4 regions of the Bradyrhizobium genosp. L genome follow, and region 4 is predicted to be linked to each of the others. Evidence: predicted binding sites of a transcription regulator. Region 4 holds the regulator's gene; each other region holds the start of a gene.
What was found. The regulator PhoB, encoded in region 4, activates phosphate uptake and scavenging genes when phosphate is short. The targets are predictions, from matches to a motif close to TGTCATNNANCTGTCAT.
Positions count from the first base shown of each region.

Region 1 (4,617 bases), 710 kb from region 4:
TCCCGCAGCGCGTGCCCCTGGGCAGTCAGCGCGATCAGCATCACCCGCTCGTCTGCGGTGCTGCGGGTGCGCTTGACCAGATCGGCGGCTTCCAGCCGCTTGAGCAGCGGCGTCAGCGTGCCGGAATCCAGGAACAGGCGTTCGCCGAGATCCTTCACCGGCACGTCGTCGCGCTCCCACAGCGCCAGCATGACCAGATATTGCGGATAGGTCAGGCCGAGCCGGTCCAGAAGCGGCTTGTAGACCCGGTTGAAGGCGTGCGCGGTCGAATAGACCGCAAAGCAGATCTGGTTATCGAGCCGCAGCGCCTGGTCGGCCGCCGTCTGTTTCCTGACCATGATTCCCATCGAATCGATCTCGTTTCCGGGTCATTCTGGGCTCTCGGGACCGCGGATTCAATTGCGAACAATTAAATGTGAGGCCGCATAATTCATATTGTGTACAATATAGTTTTGCGCAATACATGCTCCGTCGAATTCAAACCCGAAGTTCGAACCCCTGGGAGATCACCATGCCTGTGAACGTGCTCTACAAGACCAGTGCCAAGGCAACCGGCGGCCGCGACGGCCATGCGGCAACCCTCGACGGCGCACTCGACGTCAAGCTCGCGACCCCGAAGGAGCTCGGTGGCGGCGGCGGCGCCGGCAACAATCCGGAGCAGCTGTTCGCAGCCGGCTATGCCGCCTGCTTCATCGGCGCGATGAAGTTCGTGGCCTCCCAGGGTGGTCCCAAGGTTCCCGCCGACACCTCGGTGACATCAACCGTCGGCATCGGCCCGCGTTCGGAAGGCGGCTTCGGCCTCGCCGTCGAGCTCGCGGTTTCCCTGCCCGGCCTGCCCCGCGCCGAGGCCGAAGCGCTGGTCGAGAAGGCCCACCATGTGTGCCCGTATTCCAACGCCACCCGCGGCAATGTCGACGTCAAGCTGACCGTCGTCTAAATTGAGCCTCAACCAATGGTCCGCCGCGCAACGTGGCGGACCATTTTGCTTTCAGACGCCGGTTCGCATGGGCCTGCGCACACGGGGGCATTGCTGCCCCGGCTGAAGACCGTTAGCTCTGGGACCTCATTTTTCGAACCCAAGAGCGAAGGTTGTTTTCCATGAATACCCCAGCGGCGACGGGCGCGATGACCGGACTGCGCGTGATTGATCTGACGCGCGTGCTCGGCGGCCCGTATTGCACGCAGATCCTTGCCGACCATGGCGCCGACGTGATCAAGGTCGAGCCGCCGGCCGGCGACGAAGTGCGCGACTGGGGCCCTCCCTTCCATGAGGAGGACGCGGCCTATTTCGTCGGCATCAACCGCAACAAGCGCTCGATCGGCCTCGACCTCGCCTCCGAGGGCGGCCGCGCCGTGCTAATGAAGATGCTCGAGACCGCCGACGTCTTGATCGAGAATTTCAAGCCGGGCACGCTCGACAAATGGGGCATCGGCAACGAGGTGCTGCGCGCAAGATTTCCGCGCCTCGTGCATTGCCGGATCTCCGGCTTCGGTGCCGACGGCCCGCGCGGCGGCAATCCCGGCTATGACGCGATCATCCAGGCGATGACCGGCATGATCGCGGCGACCGGCTCGCCGGAGAGCGGTCCGATGCGGATCGGCGTCCCGTTGGTCGACATCACCACCGGGCTTTATGCGGCGATCGGCATCCTGATGGCGCTGTCGGAGCGGCAACGCTCGGGCCTCGGCCAGTTCCTCGAGACCACTCTGTACGAGACAGGTTTGGCGATCATGCATCCGCACACCGCGAACTATTTCATGCATGGCAAGCCGCCGTCGCTCACCGGCAACGAGCATCCGAACCTCGTCCCTTACGCGATCTTCCCGACCAAGACCGACAACATCTTCATCGGCGTCGGCAATGACGGCACCTTCCGCAAGCTCGCGAAGGAGATCGGAAAGCCGGAGCTCGGCACCGATCCGCGCTTTGCCCGCAACAAGGACCGCATCGCCAACCGCGATGCGCTGCGTGTCGAGCTCGCCGCGGTATTCAGTCAGCACGAGGCCGAGCCGCTGTGCAACCGGCTGCTCGCTGCCGGACTGCCGGCCGGACCGGTGCAGAAGATCGACCAGGCGCTGACCAACCCGCATACCATCCATCGCGGCGACATCATCGAGAAGGATTGGTACAAGGGCGTCGCTTCGCCGGTTCGCATGGAACGCACCAAGCCGAACCTGCGCCGCACACCGCCGAAGTTCAGCCAGCACACGGCCGAAGTGCTCGGCGAGTTCGGTTACACCATCGACGAGATCAACGGCCTGGTTGAGAAAGGCGCGGTCTGCGGTCCCGCGCGCAAGCGCTAGCCACCCCCGCAATCTTACGGGGCCGATGCGGTGCAACGTCGCGCCTGACGTTGCATCGCGCGCTGCCGACTGAACGGCTTCACCTTTTTTACCGCTTTCCCCGGAGCATCCTTCCCCCCTACGATTGGGTGGCTTATAGGGTCATTTGGCCGTCATCCGGCGCTGCTAGGCGCAACAACACTTCGATGACAGGTCCCAAGGGGAGGGTTTTTGATGGCTTTTCGGCACTTTGGCGCTGCGGCGGCGGTCGCGGTTACGCTGGCTTTCGGCGCTACGCCCGCGCTCGCGGCGACGGAGATCCAGTGGTGGCACGCGATGACCGGCGCCAATAACGACGTCATCGTCAAGCTCGCCAACGACTTCAATGCCTCGCAGAGCGACTACAAAGTCATCCCGACCTACAAGGGCGGTTACGCCGACACCATGAACGCCGGCATCGCCGCGTTCCGCGCCGGCAACGCACCGGCCATCATGCAGGTGTTCGAGGTCGGCACCGCGACCATGATGGCCGCCACCGGCGCCGTCAAACCGGTCTACAAGCTGATGGCCGATGCCGGCGAGAAGTTCGATCCCAACAACTACCTGCCTGCGATCACCGGCTACTACTCGACCTCGAAGGGCGAGATGCTGTCGTTCCCTTTCAACTCGTCGTCGACGGTGATGTGGGTCAATCTCGATGCGCTGAAGAAGGCCAACATCGCCGAGATTCCGAAGACCTGGCCGGACGTGTTCGAGGACGGCAAGAAGCTGAAGGCCGCCGGCTACACCACCTGCGGCTTCTCCGGCTCCTGGGTGACCTGGGTCAATCTCGAGCAGCTCTCGGCCTGGCACAACGTGCCGCTCGCCAGCAAGGCCAACGGCCTCGACGGCTTCGACACCGTGCTCGAGTTCAACGGCCCGCTGCAGGTCAAGCATCTCGAGAACCTGGTCGAGCTGCAGAAGGAGAAGATCTACGACTACGCCGGCCGCACCAACACCGGCGAAGGCCGCTTCACCTCGGGCGAATGCCCGATCTACATCACCTCCTCGGCGTTCTTCGGCAACGTCAAGGCGCAGGCCAAGTTCAACTTCACCGCGGCGCCGATGCCGTATTATCCCGACGTCAAGGGCGCGCCGCAGAACTCGATCATCGGTGGCGCCTCGCTGTGGGTGATGGGCGGCAAGTCGGCCGAGGAATACAAGGGCGTCGCCAAATTCCTGACCTTCCTGTCGGACACCGACCGCCAAGTCTGGATCCACAAGGCCTCGGGCTACCTGCCGATCACCAAGGCGGCCTACGCCAAAGCCAAGGAAGAGGGCTTCTACAAGGACCAGCCCTATCTCGAGACCCCGCTGCTCGAACTGACCAACAAGCCGCCGACCGAGAATTCCCGCGGCCTGCGTCTCGGCAACATGGTGCAGCTGCGCGACATGTGGTCGGAGGAGATCGAGCAGGCGCTGGCCGGCAAGAAGACCGCCAAGCAGGCGCTCGACGCCGCCGTCGAAAAGGGCAACGTGATGCTGCGGCAGTTTGAAAAGACCGCCGTCCACTGACATGATGCCTTGAGACGACCTTCGTTGAGACGATAGACCGGCAGGCCGCATCCCGCGGCCTGCCAATTTCCCCGAGATCATGCAAAAGCAAGCGATCTTCCAGTCAAAGCTGCTGCCTTACGCGCTGGTTGCTCCGCAGCTTGCGATCGTCCTGATCTTTTTCTACTGGCCGGCCGCGCAGGCGGTGATCCAGTCCTTCCTGCTGCAGGACGCCTTCGGCCTCTCCACCACCTTCGTCTGGTTCGAGAACTATCTCGAACTGTTCAAGGACCCCGCCTATTTCGCCACGATCGTCAGGACTTTCTTCTTCTCGTTCGCGATCGCGGTCTCTTCACTTTCCTTCGCACTCCTGCTCGCCGTGATGGCCGACAAGCCGCTGCGCGGCTCGACGCTCTATCGCACGCTCCTGATCTGGCCCTACGCGGTCGCGCCACCGGTGGTCGGCGTGCTCTGGGTATTCATGCTGCACCCCTCGCTCGGCGTGCTCGCGCGCTATCTGCGCGCCATGGGCGTCGATTGGAATCCGCTGCTCAACGGCGACCAGGCGGCGATGCTGATCATCCTTGCTGCGGCCTGGAAGCAGATCTCCTACAATTTCCTGTTCTTCCTCGCAGGCCTGCAGAGCATCCCGAAGAGCGTGATCGAGGCCGCCGCGATCGACGGCGCTCGTCCGATGCGGCGGTTCTGGACCGTGATCTTCCCGCTGCTGTCGCCGACCATCTTCTTCCTGTTGGTCGTCAACATCGTCTACGCCTTCTTCGACACCTTCGGCATCATCGA
Region 1 covers NZ_CP061378.1:105,946-110,562, forward strand. The annotation lists gene IC762_RS00455 (MarR family winged helix-turn-helix transcriptional regulator) at 1-338, opposite strand, end outside; gene IC762_RS00460 (organic hydroperoxide resistance protein) at 512-937, shown strand; gene IC762_RS00465 (CaiB/BaiF CoA transferase family protein) at 1,099-2,304, shown strand; gene ugpB (sn-glycerol-3-phosphate ABC transporter substrate-binding protein UgpB) at 2,518-3,837, shown strand; gene ugpA (sn-glycerol-3-phosphate ABC transporter permease UgpA) at 3,917-4,617, shown strand, end outside.
Region 1: a site for PhoB is predicted at 2,479-2,495, ahead of ugpB (sn-glycerol-3-phosphate ABC transporter substrate-binding protein UgpB). Genes of this name have one in related genera too.

Region 2 (4,617 bases), 1.1 Mb from region 4:
GCGCCTGGCGCCGCCTGCCTGCCTTCGACCATCGAGCGCAGGCCGGCGATCGCCTGGGTCATGCGTTCGCCGTACTTTGCCGCGGCGCCCTCGACGAACGCCTTGTCTTTCGGCTTCGGCTTGGCGATCCGCACTTCCAGGCGGGTCGTTCCGTCCGGACCGTCGAGCAGGGCGCGGGTCACCACGATCCGCGGCGCGCCGGGGACGGGAAGCGCGATGCTGACCGTCAGGTAATCCACCGGGCGCCAATCGAGCGTCTCCTCGATATTGGTGGTCTTGCCGTGCGCGCAGTGATTCCTGGTGCCGACGCCGCGCCGCCCCTTGCCCGAATCCTCGGTGATGTCGTCGGCGTCCCACCATTGCCGCCATTGCCCGGGCACGGTGAGATATTCCCACACCGCCTGCCGCGGTGCTGCGATATCGAACGCGAAGGTGGCGCATGCGTTCTCGCGGGTCACTTCGTTGCGGATTTGCGCGTCGTGCTGCCGCCACGCGGCGTCGAGATCGCGCGCCCACAGGGCCACGTCGCCGATCACGTCGATGGTTTCGTGATGCGCGATGAGGCCTTGCGCCAGGGGATCGATGCCCATGGCGCGGATCGCCGCGTCGCTGTAGAGCGCGTAGGCGCGTCCGCCGATCTTCTCACTGAGCGTGTTCTTGAGCAGCCGGTGGACGAGGATGACGTCGCGCCCGGCGAGCTCTTCGCGTCCGCCCATCTTCTGCTTCACCATCTCGCCGTGATGGACGACAAACTTGAAATCGAGATCGCCCATCGCGACGCAGGCCTGGCATTCGCAGGTCGAGGCCTGGCGAACGCTGCGCATGCGCCGGCGGAACTTGAAATAGGCGCCCTCGATCGCGTCCTGCAGCAGCGAGCCGTCGATCTTGTCGCCGGTCGCGTAGACGAACGCGGCATCGCCCTCGAACTTGGCGAGGCGAAACGGCGGCCGCAGCGCCTTCACCACCGTGTCCATGAAATCGGCGATGATGTCCTGCGCATGGTCGAGCTCGACCGCGGCGAGGAAGTTGGTATAGCCGGAGATGTCGGCAATCGCGAAATACGCCGATTCAGCCTTCGGAAGCATCAAGTCCTCCAACGCAATCGGTTCGCCCCGATCGTGCAGAGGTGCAGTTTGTCACACCGCGCCGTCCGCGGTCGAGGCCAAAGAAAAGAGGCAGGCCGTGCGTCGGCCTGCCTCTGATTGGCAATCACGACGTTCCAGGCCTTACCAGCCCAGTTCGCGAAGATAGGCAGCACGTGCCGCGACACCGGTGTTGGTGAAGTCGGTGAACACGCCGTCGACGCCGAGACGGAAGAACTTCAGGAATTCCTGGGTCGGATCGGCGTGATAGTCGCCGGCCAGATATTTCTTCTCGTTGCGGAAGGTGAACGGGTGCACGAACAGGCCGAGCTTGTGCGCGTCGGCAACCAGGCTGGTGGCTTCCTGCGTCGATGCCTCCGGCATCGTTCCCTTGTAGGGCGTGCCGTCGGCGTTGCTGTCCTTCCACGGCGAGATCTTGGCCGGCACGATGTACATCTTCCACGGACCGATGCCGTCGGCATAGGTCTTGATCTCCGCGAGGCCCTCGGGCGTCACCATCGCATCGTATAGCCGCGCGTCGCCCGCAGCCGTCCAGTCGAACGGACGGGAATTGGTGATGTTGTTGAGCAGCACCTTGCCGGCCTTGAAGTCGATGCCGTTGCCGTCGATCAGCTGGACCTGCCGCGTCTCGAGGCCATGGCCGCGCATGTATTTCAGGCTGCCGGGCTCGAAGCTCTGGACGATGATCGGAGCGTCCTTGGTGTTGAGGCCGTTGTCCTTGATGATCTTGATCAGGGCGTCCTCGAGCGGGTGGCCGCCCGGCGCGCCGCAGCCGTTTGCAATGGCCTGGGCGTTATTCCATGTCGGATTCTTGGTTTCCGGATAGACGGAGATGATGCGTCCGGTCTGCTTGCTCTTGGCCTTGGCGATATCGACGATCTCCTGGAAGCTCAGGATCGGGAATTTGCCGTTGAACACCTTCGGCCGTTCATTGGCCGCATCATAGGTGGTGCCGGCGATCCACTGCTTCAGCTCGGCCATGGTGAAGTCGGTGATCGACCAATCATTGGTATGGTCTTCGCCGTCGACGATCAGCGATTTCAACACCGATTTCGGGTCGGCCGGATTGGTCAGATCGGTGGGGTATTCGGCCGGTCCGCCGGCCGCGGATTTCGGTGCCTTGACGAGCACGCCCGGCACGGTGCGCTTGCGCCCGGCAACCTCCGCATTGGTCTTTGCGACGTCGGCCACGTTGGTGTTGTCGCTGAGCCAGGGATTGTGGCGCGCGACCAGGATGCAATCCTTGGTGAGGTGCAGATCCTCTTCGAGCGAGTCGGTGCCGAGCGCCGCGGCCAGCTCGTAGGATGCCTCGGTCTCTTCCGGCATCAGGCCGGGCACGCCGCGATGCCCGATCACCAGCGGTGCCTTGCCATCGAGGGTCAGGAAGGGTTTTGCGCCCGATGGCGCCGCGGCGGTTTGCGCCGATGCCGCTGACATCGGGAGAAACGCCAAGGCCGCAGTACTCAACAGCATCGCTCCGACACATGCTTTCAGACGTGAACGATTGTGCGTCATGGCCAAGCCTCTACCCCCCCTGCGATCTCTCGATGATGCGGCACGGCTTCGCGCCTCCGCGGCCGAACCTAGCCGGTACTCCTGTCTTGTCGCAATTCTCTGACAGATCGATGACTGCCGCATCGCCTGGGCAGGGAAAACCGGGGATGGCGGTTGGCCTCGACGGCTTCTATTCAAGCGTCGTCGCGCCTGCGACCGCGGAACGCGCGCAGTCGCGAGCCTAGGTCTGCGGCCATTGCGCTTGCTTAAATCGTCGGCGCCGCCGCCGCGAAATAAAGTCGCGGATGCCGTAGCCAACCGCGATTCCGGCGCTGAAAATGGCCGAAATGACCAATACTGCCATCATCACCCAAACCAAGCATTTTGCGTGCCACACGCCTCTTGCGCCTGGCAATAGCCGGCGTGAAGCCTTCACGACTGCTAATTGCTGCGATGCGTTCCTCCTGACGACGGCGGCGTTTGAGCGCATGTTCCGATAGGAACGCTTGCCGACATGACGGGTTCTTCACGCATCGATTTGGCGAACTGAGGAGAACCCATCGATGTTCATCAAAACCATCATGGCCGGCGTTGCCGGCAGCGCTCTGCTTGCGACCGTTGCGTTTGCGCAGACCCCGACCGACACCAAGAGTGACAAGACCAACATGTCGCCGCCGGCGAGCACGACGAGCACGTCGTCGGCCTCGTATCAGGGCGACTGGCGCGCGTCCAAGGTCGTCGGTCTCAACGTCTACAACGACAGCAACGAGAAGGTCGGCTCGATCAACGATCTGCTGATGGACAAGAGCGGCGGCATCAAGGCCGTCGTGATCGGCGTCGGCGGCTTCCTTGGCGTCGGCGAGCATCTGGTCGCCGTGCCGCTCGACAAGGTGAAGTTCTCGAGCGAGCCGGTCGCCTACACCGGCGCCAGCGCGTCGAACACCGGCGCCGGCAGCAGCAAGATGTCGACCAACACCACCACGGGCGCGGCGCCCGCAGCGACGGCCTCGAAGCCGAATCCCTGGTATCCCGACCACGCGACGTTCAACGCCACCAAGGACGAGCTGAAGGCGATGCCAGAGTTCAAGTACGCGACCGAGTAACGTGCATCGCGTCGGATGCAAGGAGAAGCGCGCCCGGTGTCGCCGGGCGCGCTTTTTCGTCCGTTGCCGCGTGTTGTGAATCCCTGATCCGGACTTTACGCGTCGTTATAATCAAGCCTCAACGAATCGGGCTTAGGTCTTCATCCCCTGACACGGGTGAACCATGACGGACGACACGGATCGAGACGGCAGCAATTCCGCGGTGGCCCGGATTCGCGGGCGCTATCCGCAATACACGCGGCGCCGGCTGGAGCGCTTTGCGGAGCGGCTGCAGGGCAGGATCTATCCGGATCGCGCGCCGGTTACCTCGATCGAGATCGCCGGCCCCACCGAACGGATCAGCCTCGGCGAGGCGCTCGCGCTGGACTATCGGCCAGTCGCGTTGGGCGAGACGCTGGGTCCGTTGTGGGCGACTTATTGGGTGCGGGTGACCGCCGAGGTGCCGGCGGCCTGGGCCGGCTCGCGCGTCGATCTCTATTGGGACAGCCGTTCGGAAGCCTTGCTTTGGCGCGACGGACGCTCGATGCAGGGGCTGAACCCGGGCCGCCACACCGCGCCGCTTGTTGAGCCGGCGCGCGGCGGCGAGACCGTGAGCTTTCATGTCGAAGTGGCCTGCGACGGCCTGTTCGGCGCCTATTGGAATGACCCGCAGGCCTATGCGCTGGTGGCGTGCGAGCTGCGCCGTTTCGATCCTGAAGCGCACGCGTTCTATTTCGATTACGACGTGCTGCGCCAGCTCGAGGCCGATCGGGATCCCACGACCAAATCGCGGTCATATGGCGCCGTCGGCGAGACAAGTCAGCCGGCGCTGGACCGCACCTGGGCCGGCCGCCTGCTGCACGATCTCAACCGCGTCTGCAACGTCTGCGATCCCGAGGAGCGCGCGACGTGGCCCGCAGCGCGGGCGATCCTCGCCC
Region 2 covers NZ_CP061378.1:5,663,633-5,668,249, reverse strand. The annotation lists gene IC762_RS27020 (DUF2652 domain-containing protein) at 1-1,085, opposite strand, end outside; gene IC762_RS27015 (glycerophosphodiester phosphodiesterase family protein) at 1,227-2,540, opposite strand; gene IC762_RS27010 (PRC-barrel domain-containing protein) at 3,161-3,700, shown strand; gene IC762_RS27005 (alpha-mannosidase) at 3,864-4,617, shown strand, end outside.
Region 2: a site for PhoB is predicted at 2,718-2,734, ahead of IC762_RS27015 (glycerophosphodiester phosphodiesterase family protein). Genes of this name have one in related genera too.

Region 3 (4,617 bases), 2.9 Mb from region 4:
AGTTTTCCAGCTTGTCGCGGGTCTGGTGGCCGTACAGATACTGGATCGCGTGGAACACCGGGCTCGCATGCGGTTTCACCGCGACGCGGTCCTGCGGGCGCAGCACCGAGAAATAAAGCGCCGACATGATGTTGGCGAGCGAGGCCGACGAGGCCTGATGGCCGCCGACCTTCAGTCCGTCGGAGTTTTGCCGGACATGGTTGGCGTGATGGATGGTCCATGACGACAGCCACAGCACCTTGCGGGCCAAAGCGGACAGCATGTCGAGGCGTTCAGGCGCGATAGCCATGGCGGTGCTCCGAGGCGGAATGCCGGATGTTACAGCCGCGGGGGCCGGCGAAAATCTCAATTTCACGCGACAGCACAGGAAAAATTGGGATAAATTCCCATGATCCCGCCTCCACCAGCGAGTTCATCCCAATGCCTGCCCTCGACGCCATCGACCGCAAGATCCTGAGCCTGCTGCAGACCGACAGCCGCATGACCATGCAGGAGCTCGCCGACAAGGTCGGGCTATCGGTGTCGCCCTGCCATCGCCGGGTGAAGCTGCTCGAAGAGCGCGGCGTGATCTCGCGCTACATCGCGACCGTCGACCAGAAATCGCTCGGACTGCATGTGAGCGTCTTCATCTCGATCAAGCTCGCCCGGCAGAAGGAGGAGGACCTCAACCGCTTCGCGCGCGCGATCTCCAAATGGGACGAGGTGCTGGAGTGCTACCTGATGACCGGCAACCGCGACTATTTGCTGCGCGTCGTCGCCGCCGACCTCTCGTCGTATGAGGCGTTTCTGAAAAACAAGCTGACGAGGCTCGACGGGATTGCCTCGATCGAGTCGAGCTTTGCGCTGAGCCAGGTGAAATATTCGACGGCGCTGCCGGTGTGAATGGCGTTCGTTGGCAGATTCGCACGCGCCAAAATTTAGCCGTCGTCCCGGCGAAGGCGAGATTGTTGTCAGCCGCTCGCGAGGCAACCGCCGTCATCACCGGCGCGGGTACCGCACAACTTCGGAATAATGGAATAGTAGCGCTGAGTTGCCCGACGTGTCAAGCCGCCATCTCGAACGCCGACAGCCGCCGGCTCCTTTGCATGGGGTTGTTTTTCGATATTTTGGCAGAGCGCCCCTGCGACCGGCGGGCAATCGATCACAGCAGCTTCCGCTGCGCCAGATTCTTCATCAGCGCCCCCACCCCAAACGTCCAATGCTCGCATTCGTCGCTGCTGCGCATGCGGTTGACGAGCTTGCCGAGCTGCGGGGCTGCGATGGTGACGATGTCGTCGCGCTTGTGGGTGAAGCCTTCGCCCTTGGCGTCGCGGTCCTTCACCGGCGCGAACATCGTGCCGAGGAAGAGGGCAAATCCGTCGGGGTATTGGTGCACGGGGCCGATGGTCTGGGCGACCAGGTCGGTCGGGTCGCGGCTGATCTTGGAGATCGAGGAATGGCCTTCGAGCACGAAGCCGTCGGCGCCCTTCACCGTGAGGCCGACATCCATCTTCCTGACGTCGTCGAGCGAGAAGGTCGCATCGAACAGCCGCAGCAGCGGGCCGATCGCGCAGGAGGCGTTGTTGTCCTTGGCCTTCGACAGCAACAGCGCCGAGCGGCCCTCGAAGTCGCGGAGGTTGACGTCGTTGCCGAGCGCGGCGCCGACGATCTTGCCGGCCGACGAGACGATCATCACGACCTCCGGCTCCGGATTGTTCCAGGTCGACTTCGGATGCAGCCCGGCGTCCATGCCCGTGCCGACCGACGACAGCGTCGGCGCCTTGGTGAAGACCTCGGCGTCGGGGCCGATGCCGACCTCGAGATACTGGCTCCAGGCGTTCTGCTCGATCAGCACCTGCTTCAGCTTCATCGCCTGGTCGGAGCCGGGCTTCAGCTTCGACAGATCGTCGCCGACCAGCCGCACCACCTCGGCGCGGATCGCTTCCGCCGAGGACGGATTGCCGCGCGCCCGCTCCTCGATCACGCGCTCCAGCATCGAGATCGCGAAGGTGACGCCCGCAGCCTTCAGCACCTGAAGATCGACCGGGGCAAGCAGATGCGGTTTCGATGCGTCGCGACTGTCGGGCGGCGTGTTGGCGAGGATGCCGGCGAGATCGCCGATCCGTTCGCCCCTGGTCGCGCGCAGCGCGGCGGCGGGGTCCGCCTCCTCGCAGAGCGCGCTGACAGTCGGGAACCGGGCGGTGACGTCGAACACGCCGTCATTGCGCACCGCCACAACGGCCGGGCCGCCAGCCTGCGGCAGCCAGACCCGCCCGACCAGCGTGCCGCTGGCGCCGTCTTCCGGCAGGACATCTTGGGGCGTGAGCGAAATCATCGGCGTCTCCTTTTGATCTTGTTAGCGCTTGTTAGCACAGTCCTGCGGCCTGCGTGAAACACCCGTCATGACAATGTCACACACGGGTAACATGGGCCGTCAATGCTCCCGTCCGCTCCATCTAACACACTGAAAGACGGACCTTCCATGACTGCCTCCAATCCGACCGACGAAGCCGCCCGTGACGAAGCGCTGCGCGCCCGCATCCACCAGGAAATGGCCGACAGCCTCGACGAGGAGCTCGAGCTGGAGCTCGACGACATGCGCCTCGACGAGCTCGAGCACGAGACAGGCACCGGCAAGCCGGCGCTCGACCGCAAGTTCTATTTCCACGAGCTGCTGCGGCTGCAGGGCGAGCTGGTGAAACTGCAAGACTGGGTGCAGCACGAGAAGAAGAAGGTCGTGGTGCTGTTCGAGGGCCGCGATTCCGCCGGCAAGGGCGGCGTCATCAAGCGCATCACCCAGCGGCTCAACCCGCGGATCTGCCGCATCGCTGCGCTGCCGGCGCCGAACGAGCGCGAGCGCACGCAATGGTATTTCCAGCGCTACGTCTCGCATCTGCCGGCCGGCGGCGAGATCGTGCTGTTCGACCGCTCCTGGTACAACCGCGCCGGCGTCGAGAAGGTGATGGGGTTCTGCAACGACGAGCAGTACGAGGAGTTCTTCAAGTCGGTGCCGGAATTCGAGCGCATGCTGATCCGCTCCGGCACCATCCTCTTAAAATACTGGTTCTCGATCACCGACGACGAGCAGCAGTTCCGCTTCACGATGCGGATCCAGGATCCGCTGAAGCAGTGGAAGCTGAGCCCGATGGACGTGCAGGCGCGCAGCCGCTGGGAGCAGTACACCAAGGCCAAGGAGACGATGCTGGAGCGCACGCACCTGCAGGACTCGCCTTGGTGGATCGTCGACGCCGTCGACAAGAAGCGCGCCCGGCTCAACTGCATCTCGCATCTGCTGAGCCAGGTCCCCTATCAGCCGGTCACCCACACGCCGGTGGTGCTGCCGCCGCGGGTGCACAATCCCGACTACCACCGCGGCCCGATCCCGCCGGAGATGTATGTGCCGGGAAGGTATTGATCGAGGCGTACGCGATCTGCGCTCCTGTCACGCGTCATGCCCGGGCTTGTCCCGGGCATCCACGTCTTCGTGTGCCGCACGGGGAAGACGTGGATGGCCGGGACGAGCCCGGCCATGACGACGGTGCAGGGACAGGCAATCGTACCCCCGCCTCGCCTACTAATGGCGCAGGCCGGCGGTATTGCTGCCACCGAACGCCGACGCTAGGCTTGCCCGATTTGCTGCAGGGAGGCCTCTCTTGACTCAATCCGACGATGTAAAAATTTCCGAAGATCGCCGCGATGCGCTGCGTTATGCGCTCGGGATCGGCAGCGGCGCGGCGCTGGCGGCCGCGATGGCGACGCCGGCCGCAGCACAAGCGCAGGCCGACAACACGCTCGACCGCATCCGCGCCAACAAGGTGCTGCGGATCGCGGTGCTGCCGGGTGAGCTGCCCTATTTCAACAAGGACCTCGCCACCGGCACCTGGTCAGGCTTCTCGATCGAGATGGCCAACGACCTCGCCAAGCTGCTCGACGTCAAGCTGGAATATGTCGAATCGACCTACGGCAATTCCATCCTCGACTTGCAGGCCAACAAGATCGATCTCGGCTTCGCGCTCAACCCGACACCGCAACGCGCGCTGGTGGTCGACTTCACCAGCCTCGTGTTCCCGCATCCGTTCGGCGCGATGCTGAAGAAGGGCCTGGAGGCCAAGACCTGGGCCGACATCAACAAGCCCGAGGTCAAGATCGCGGTCGACGTCGGCTCGGCCAACGAGGCGGTGGCGCGGCGCTTTGCGCCGAACGCGACCATCAAGTCGCTGAAGTCGCGCGACGAGGTGATGCTGGAGATGTCGTCGGGGCGGGTCGATTGCGTCGTCAACGCGCTGGTGCTCGGGCTGACCGCGATCGCCAAGAATCCGAACCTCGGCACCTACAAGATCCTCGCCTCGCCCTCGGTGACGATCGCGAGCGGCACCGCGGTGCGGCGCGAGCAGGACAAGCGCTGGCGCGATTTCCTCTCGGTGTGGATCGACTACAACCGCGGCATCGGCCAGATGCGCGAATGGTTCGTCAAGGGATTGGGGCTTGCGGGCGTCAAGCCGGAGGATGTGCCGGTGGAGTTGAGTATCTAGCCGCGCTCTTCACCTCTCCCCGTCCTTCTGCGGGGAGAGGTCGGATCGCATCGCGATCCGGGCGAGGGGCGAGGCACACGGCTCAACAACCGCGAACTGCTCACCG
Region 3 covers NZ_CP061378.1:2,295,312-2,299,928, reverse strand. The annotation lists gene IC762_RS10645 (transketolase) at 1-289, opposite strand, end outside; gene IC762_RS10640 (Lrp/AsnC family transcriptional regulator) at 421-882, shown strand; gene IC762_RS10635 (fumarylacetoacetate hydrolase family protein) at 1,142-2,314, opposite strand; gene ppk2 (polyphosphate kinase 2) at 2,462-3,394, shown strand; gene IC762_RS10625 (transporter substrate-binding domain-containing protein) at 3,633-4,511, shown strand.
Region 3: a site for PhoB is predicted at 2,378-2,394, ahead of ppk2 (polyphosphate kinase 2). Genes of this name have one in related genera too.

Region 4 (4,617 bases):
GCGACATCTTCTGCACGTGCTCGAAGAAGCCGGGCTTGAGCATGACGTCCAGCACGGCATTGGCTGCGGCGACCGCCAGCGGATTGCCGCCGAAGGTCGAACCATGCGAGCCGGGCGCCATGCCGGAAGCGGCCTTGGCGCTCGCCAGCACCGCGCCGATCGGGAAGCCGCCGCCGAGCGCCTTTGCCAGCGACATCACGTCGGGCACGACGCCGGTGCGCTTGTAGGCGAACAATTCGCCGGTGCGGCCCATGCCGGTCTGCACCTCGTCGAAGGCGAGCAGCAGGCCGTGCTCGTCGCAGAGCTGGCGCAGCGCCTTGAAGAAGGCCTGCGGCGCGCCGCGCACGCCGCCCTCGCCCTGCACGGGCTCGATCAGGATGCCGGCGGTGTGCGGCCCGATCGCCTTCTTCACCGCCTCGATGTCGCCGTGCGGCACCTGGTCGAAGCCGTCCATCGGCGGGCCGAAGCCTTCGAGATATTTGGCCGCGCCGGTCGCTGCGAGCGTTCCCAGCGTACGGCCGTGGAAGGCACCTTCGAAGGTGATGATGCGGTAGCGCTCGCCATGGCCCTTGGAGAAGTGATAGTGGCGGACCAGCTTGATCACGCCCTCCATCGCCTCCGCGCCCGAATTGCAGAAGAACACGAAGTCGGCAAAGCTCTGCTCGCAGAGCCGCGCGGCGAGCACTTCGCCGTCCGGGCTCCGGAACAGGTTCGACATGTGCCAGAGCTTGGTCGCCTGTTCCTGCAGCGCCTTGACCATGTGCGGATGGGCGTGCCCGAGCGCGTTCACCGCAACACCGGAGGTGAAGTCGAGATAGCGGTCGCCATTGGTTGCGATCAGCCAGGCGCCCTCGCCGCGCTCGAAGCCGAGATCGACCCTGGCAAAGACGGGGAGCAGATGCGACGGGACGCTGTTGGTCATGGCGATCACTAAGGGGTTGGCACAGACGGTTTGCACGGACGGTTTTATGCCGACGATTGCCGCGCGCCTTGACGCCGGCGCAGCAACGGCCAGCTTCGGAAAACAAAACGTGCCGCTTTGCGGGCGGCACGTGGCAGGCATTCTATGCTGCGGCCGGTCCGTGTCAATCGCCCCGAGGCGACTGCCCGGCGAAGCGAGACGCGCGCAATCCGGGATAGTCCGGTGCGGTGGAAAAACCGCACTGCAATGCTTAACTGTGTGGGAACATGTGGACGCGCGGCCGCGGACTCTTGCGCCAGAGTCACGCCATATTGTAGCGTTTGGCCTGTCGGGTACGACATCTCGTGCGGCAGTACTGGACCCCTTTAAGTAGCCTTTGTTTCTCGCGTGAACGTTCAGGCGCAACAGCGCCCGGCGAGGGTTAAGGGATTCTGACCGCAGGGATTTTTACGACGATTTTGGCCCGCAGCGCCGCCCCGATGACTGGCCGGCGCACCGCGAAGGGAAGAATGCGATGACGGTATTGACCTGGTCCGACGATCGCGTCGAGCAGCTGAAGAAGCTCTGGGAATCCGGCCTGTCGGCCAGCCAGATCGCAGCCGAACTTGGCAATGTGACGCGAAACGCCGTGATCGGCAAAGTGCACCGGCTTGGCCTGTCCGGCCGCGCCAAGGCACCCTCGACGGCGGCGCCGCGGCCACGCAAGGCCCGCCCCGCCCAGCACATGATGCGGGTGTCGCGCCCGGTCTCGCGCGGCAACACCGCGCTGGCGCACGCCTTCGAGGTCGAGATGGAGCCGGATCCGATCGCCTACGACAACGTGGTGCCGATGAGCCAGCGGCTGTCGCTGCTGGAATTGAACGAGGCGACCTGCCACTGGCCGGTCGGCGATCCCTCGAGCCCGGATTTCTTCTTCTGCGGCGGCAAGGCGCTCGGCGGCCTGCCCTATTGCGCCCACCACTCGCGCATCGCCTATCAGCCGGCTGCCGATCGTCGCCGATCGCCGTCGAACAAGCCGCAGCTCAAGTAATCGCAAGCGATACATTGATGACGTCGTCCCGGCGAAAGCCGGGACCCATAACCACCGGCGCATGTGGTTATGCCGAGGCTGCGGCCACAGCGCGCTCAAACAATCAAGATTTGTGGTTATGGGTCCCGGCTTTCGCCGGGACGACGGAGTTTGTGCGGTTTAGCCGCACGCAGCCTTACGGCTGCGGCTCGGCCTTCGCAAAACGGTCGTCCAGCGCGTAGCCGGCGCCGCGGACGGTGCGGATCGGGTCCTGCTCGCGGCCGGGATTGAGCAGCTTGCGCAGGCGGCCGATATGCACGTCGACGGTGCGCTCGTCGATGTAGATGTCGCGGCCCCAGACGCTGTCGAGCAACTGCTCGCGGCTGAACACGCGGCCGGGATGTTCGAGGAAGAATTCGAGCAGGCGATACTCGGTCGGCCCGAGATCGATCGGACGGCCAGAGCGCGCGACGCGGCGCTTCTCGCGGTCGAGTTCGATGTCGCCATAGGTCAGGACGGTTGCGAGCCGCTCCGGGCTGGCGCGGCGCAGCAGGCCCTTGACCCGGGCGAGCAGCTCCGGAACCGAGAACGGCTTGACGATGTAGTCGTCGGCGCCGGTGGCGAGCCCGCGCACGCGCTCGCTCTCCTCGCCGCGCGCGGTCAGCATGATGATCGGCAGCTGCTTGGTCTCGGGCCGCGCCCGCAGGCGGCGGCACAGCTCGATGCCGGAGAGGCCCGGCAGCATCCAGTCGAGCACCACGAGATCGGGGACGCGCTCTTTCAGCCGGGTGTCGGCGTCGTCGCCGCGCCCGACCGTCTCGACATCGTAGCCCTCGGCGTCGAGGTTGTAGCGCAGCAACGTCGTCAGCGCCTCCTCGTCTTCGACTACCAGAATGCGTGCGCTCATCGGTCTAAGTTCTCTCTGTGGGATGATCCGTTACCCGGACGCCAACCGAAACGCTAAAGCGCGATGAGATTGGGTTGAATCGTCATCGCGCTTTAGCTCTTTGTTTGAGCATGATCTTTTCGGAAAACCGCTTCACACTTTTCCGGATCATGCTCTAGTTACCCGGCACCGTGGTGGCGAAATTGGTCATGTCGCCCTTGGGACGCTTGTCGGTGATCTGTTGTCCTTCGATCATGTAGAACACGGTCTCGGCAATGTTGGTCGCGTGGTCGCCGATCCGCTCGATGTTCTTGGCACAGAACATCAGATGGATGCAGAACGAGATGTTGCGCGGGTCTTCCATCATGTAGGTGAGCAGCTCGCGGAACAGCGAGGTGCAGATCGCATCGACCTCCTCGTCGCCCTTCCAGACGTTCATCGCCGCCGGCAGATCGTGCGCGGCATAGGCGTCCAGCACCGACTTGACCTGCGACAGCACGAGGTCGGTCATGTGCTCGAGGCCGCGGATCAGCTTCAGCGGCTGGAAATCGCTCTCCAGCGCGGCAACGCGCTTGCCCATGTTCTTGGCGAGGTCGCCGATCCGCTCGAGGTCGGTGGCGACCCGCATCGCGCCGACGATCTCGCGCAGGTCGATCGCCATCGGCTGGCGGCGCGCGATGGTCAACACCGCGCGCTCCTCGATGACGCGCTGCAAATTGTCGATCTCGATGTCGGCGGCGACCACGCGCTTGCCGAGCGCGACGTCGCGCCGGATCAGGGCGTCCACGGACTCGGTGATCATGCGTTCGACGAGGCCGCCCATCTCGGCGACCAGGCGGGTCAGTTCCTGCAGGTCGCTGTCGAATGCCTTGGCGGTATGTTCAGAAGCCATCGCTTGGTCTCCTTCAACCATGATCCATGCCGGACCATGATCTCATGTCCCTGTTTGAGCATGATGTCATCGGAAAGCCGGTCCACGGCGTTCCGGATCGTGCGCTAGCCAAACCGGCCGGTGATGTAGTCCTGGGTGCGTCGATCGCTCGGCGAGGTGAAGATCTTGTTGGTGTCGTCGAACTCGATCAACTCGCCGAGATACATGAAGGCGGTCTTGTCGGAGACGCGCGCCGCCTGCTGCATGTTGTGGGTGACGATCGCGATCGTGTAGTCCTCGGACAGTTCCTGGATCAGTTCCTCGACCTTGGCGGTCGAGATCGGATCGAGCGCCGAGCACGGCTCGTCGAACAGAATGACCTCGGGGCGCACCGCGACGGTGCGCGCGATGCAAAGGCGCTGCTGCTGGCCGCCGGAGAGCGACAGGCCCGACGCGTTCAGCTTGTCCTTGACCTCGTTCCACAGCGCGCCGCCGCGCAACGCCTTCTCGACGCGGTCGTCCATCTCGCTCTTCGAGATCTTCTCGTAGAGGCGGATGCCGAACGCGATGTTCTCGTAGATCGTCATCGGGAACGGCGTCGGCTTCTGGAACACCATGCCGACCCGCGCGCGCAGCAGGTTGAGGTCGAGCTTGGGATCGAGGATGTTGGTCTGGTCCAGCATCAGCTGGCCGACCGCGCGCTGGCCCGGATAGAGGTCGTACATCCGGTTGAAGATGCGCAGCAGGGTCGACTTGCCGCAGCCGGACGGGCCGATGAACGCCGTGACGCGGTTGGTGCCGAGCGTCAGGTTGATGTTCTTCAGCGCGTGGTGCTCGCCGTAGTAGAAGTTGAGGTTGCGCACCGTGACCTTCGGCGGCGCCTCCGGCAGCGGCACCTGCGGAACTTGGCTGGTGGCGGTTGTCGACAT
Region 4 covers NZ_CP061378.1:6,799,612-6,804,228, forward strand. The annotation lists gene IC762_RS32405 (aspartate aminotransferase family protein) at 1-922, opposite strand, end outside; gene IC762_RS32410 (GcrA family cell cycle regulator) at 1,437-1,952, shown strand; gene phoB (phosphate regulon transcriptional regulator PhoB) at 2,128-2,838, opposite strand; gene phoU (phosphate signaling complex protein PhoU) at 2,993-3,709, opposite strand; gene pstB (phosphate ABC transporter ATP-binding protein PstB) at 3,814-4,617, opposite strand, start outside.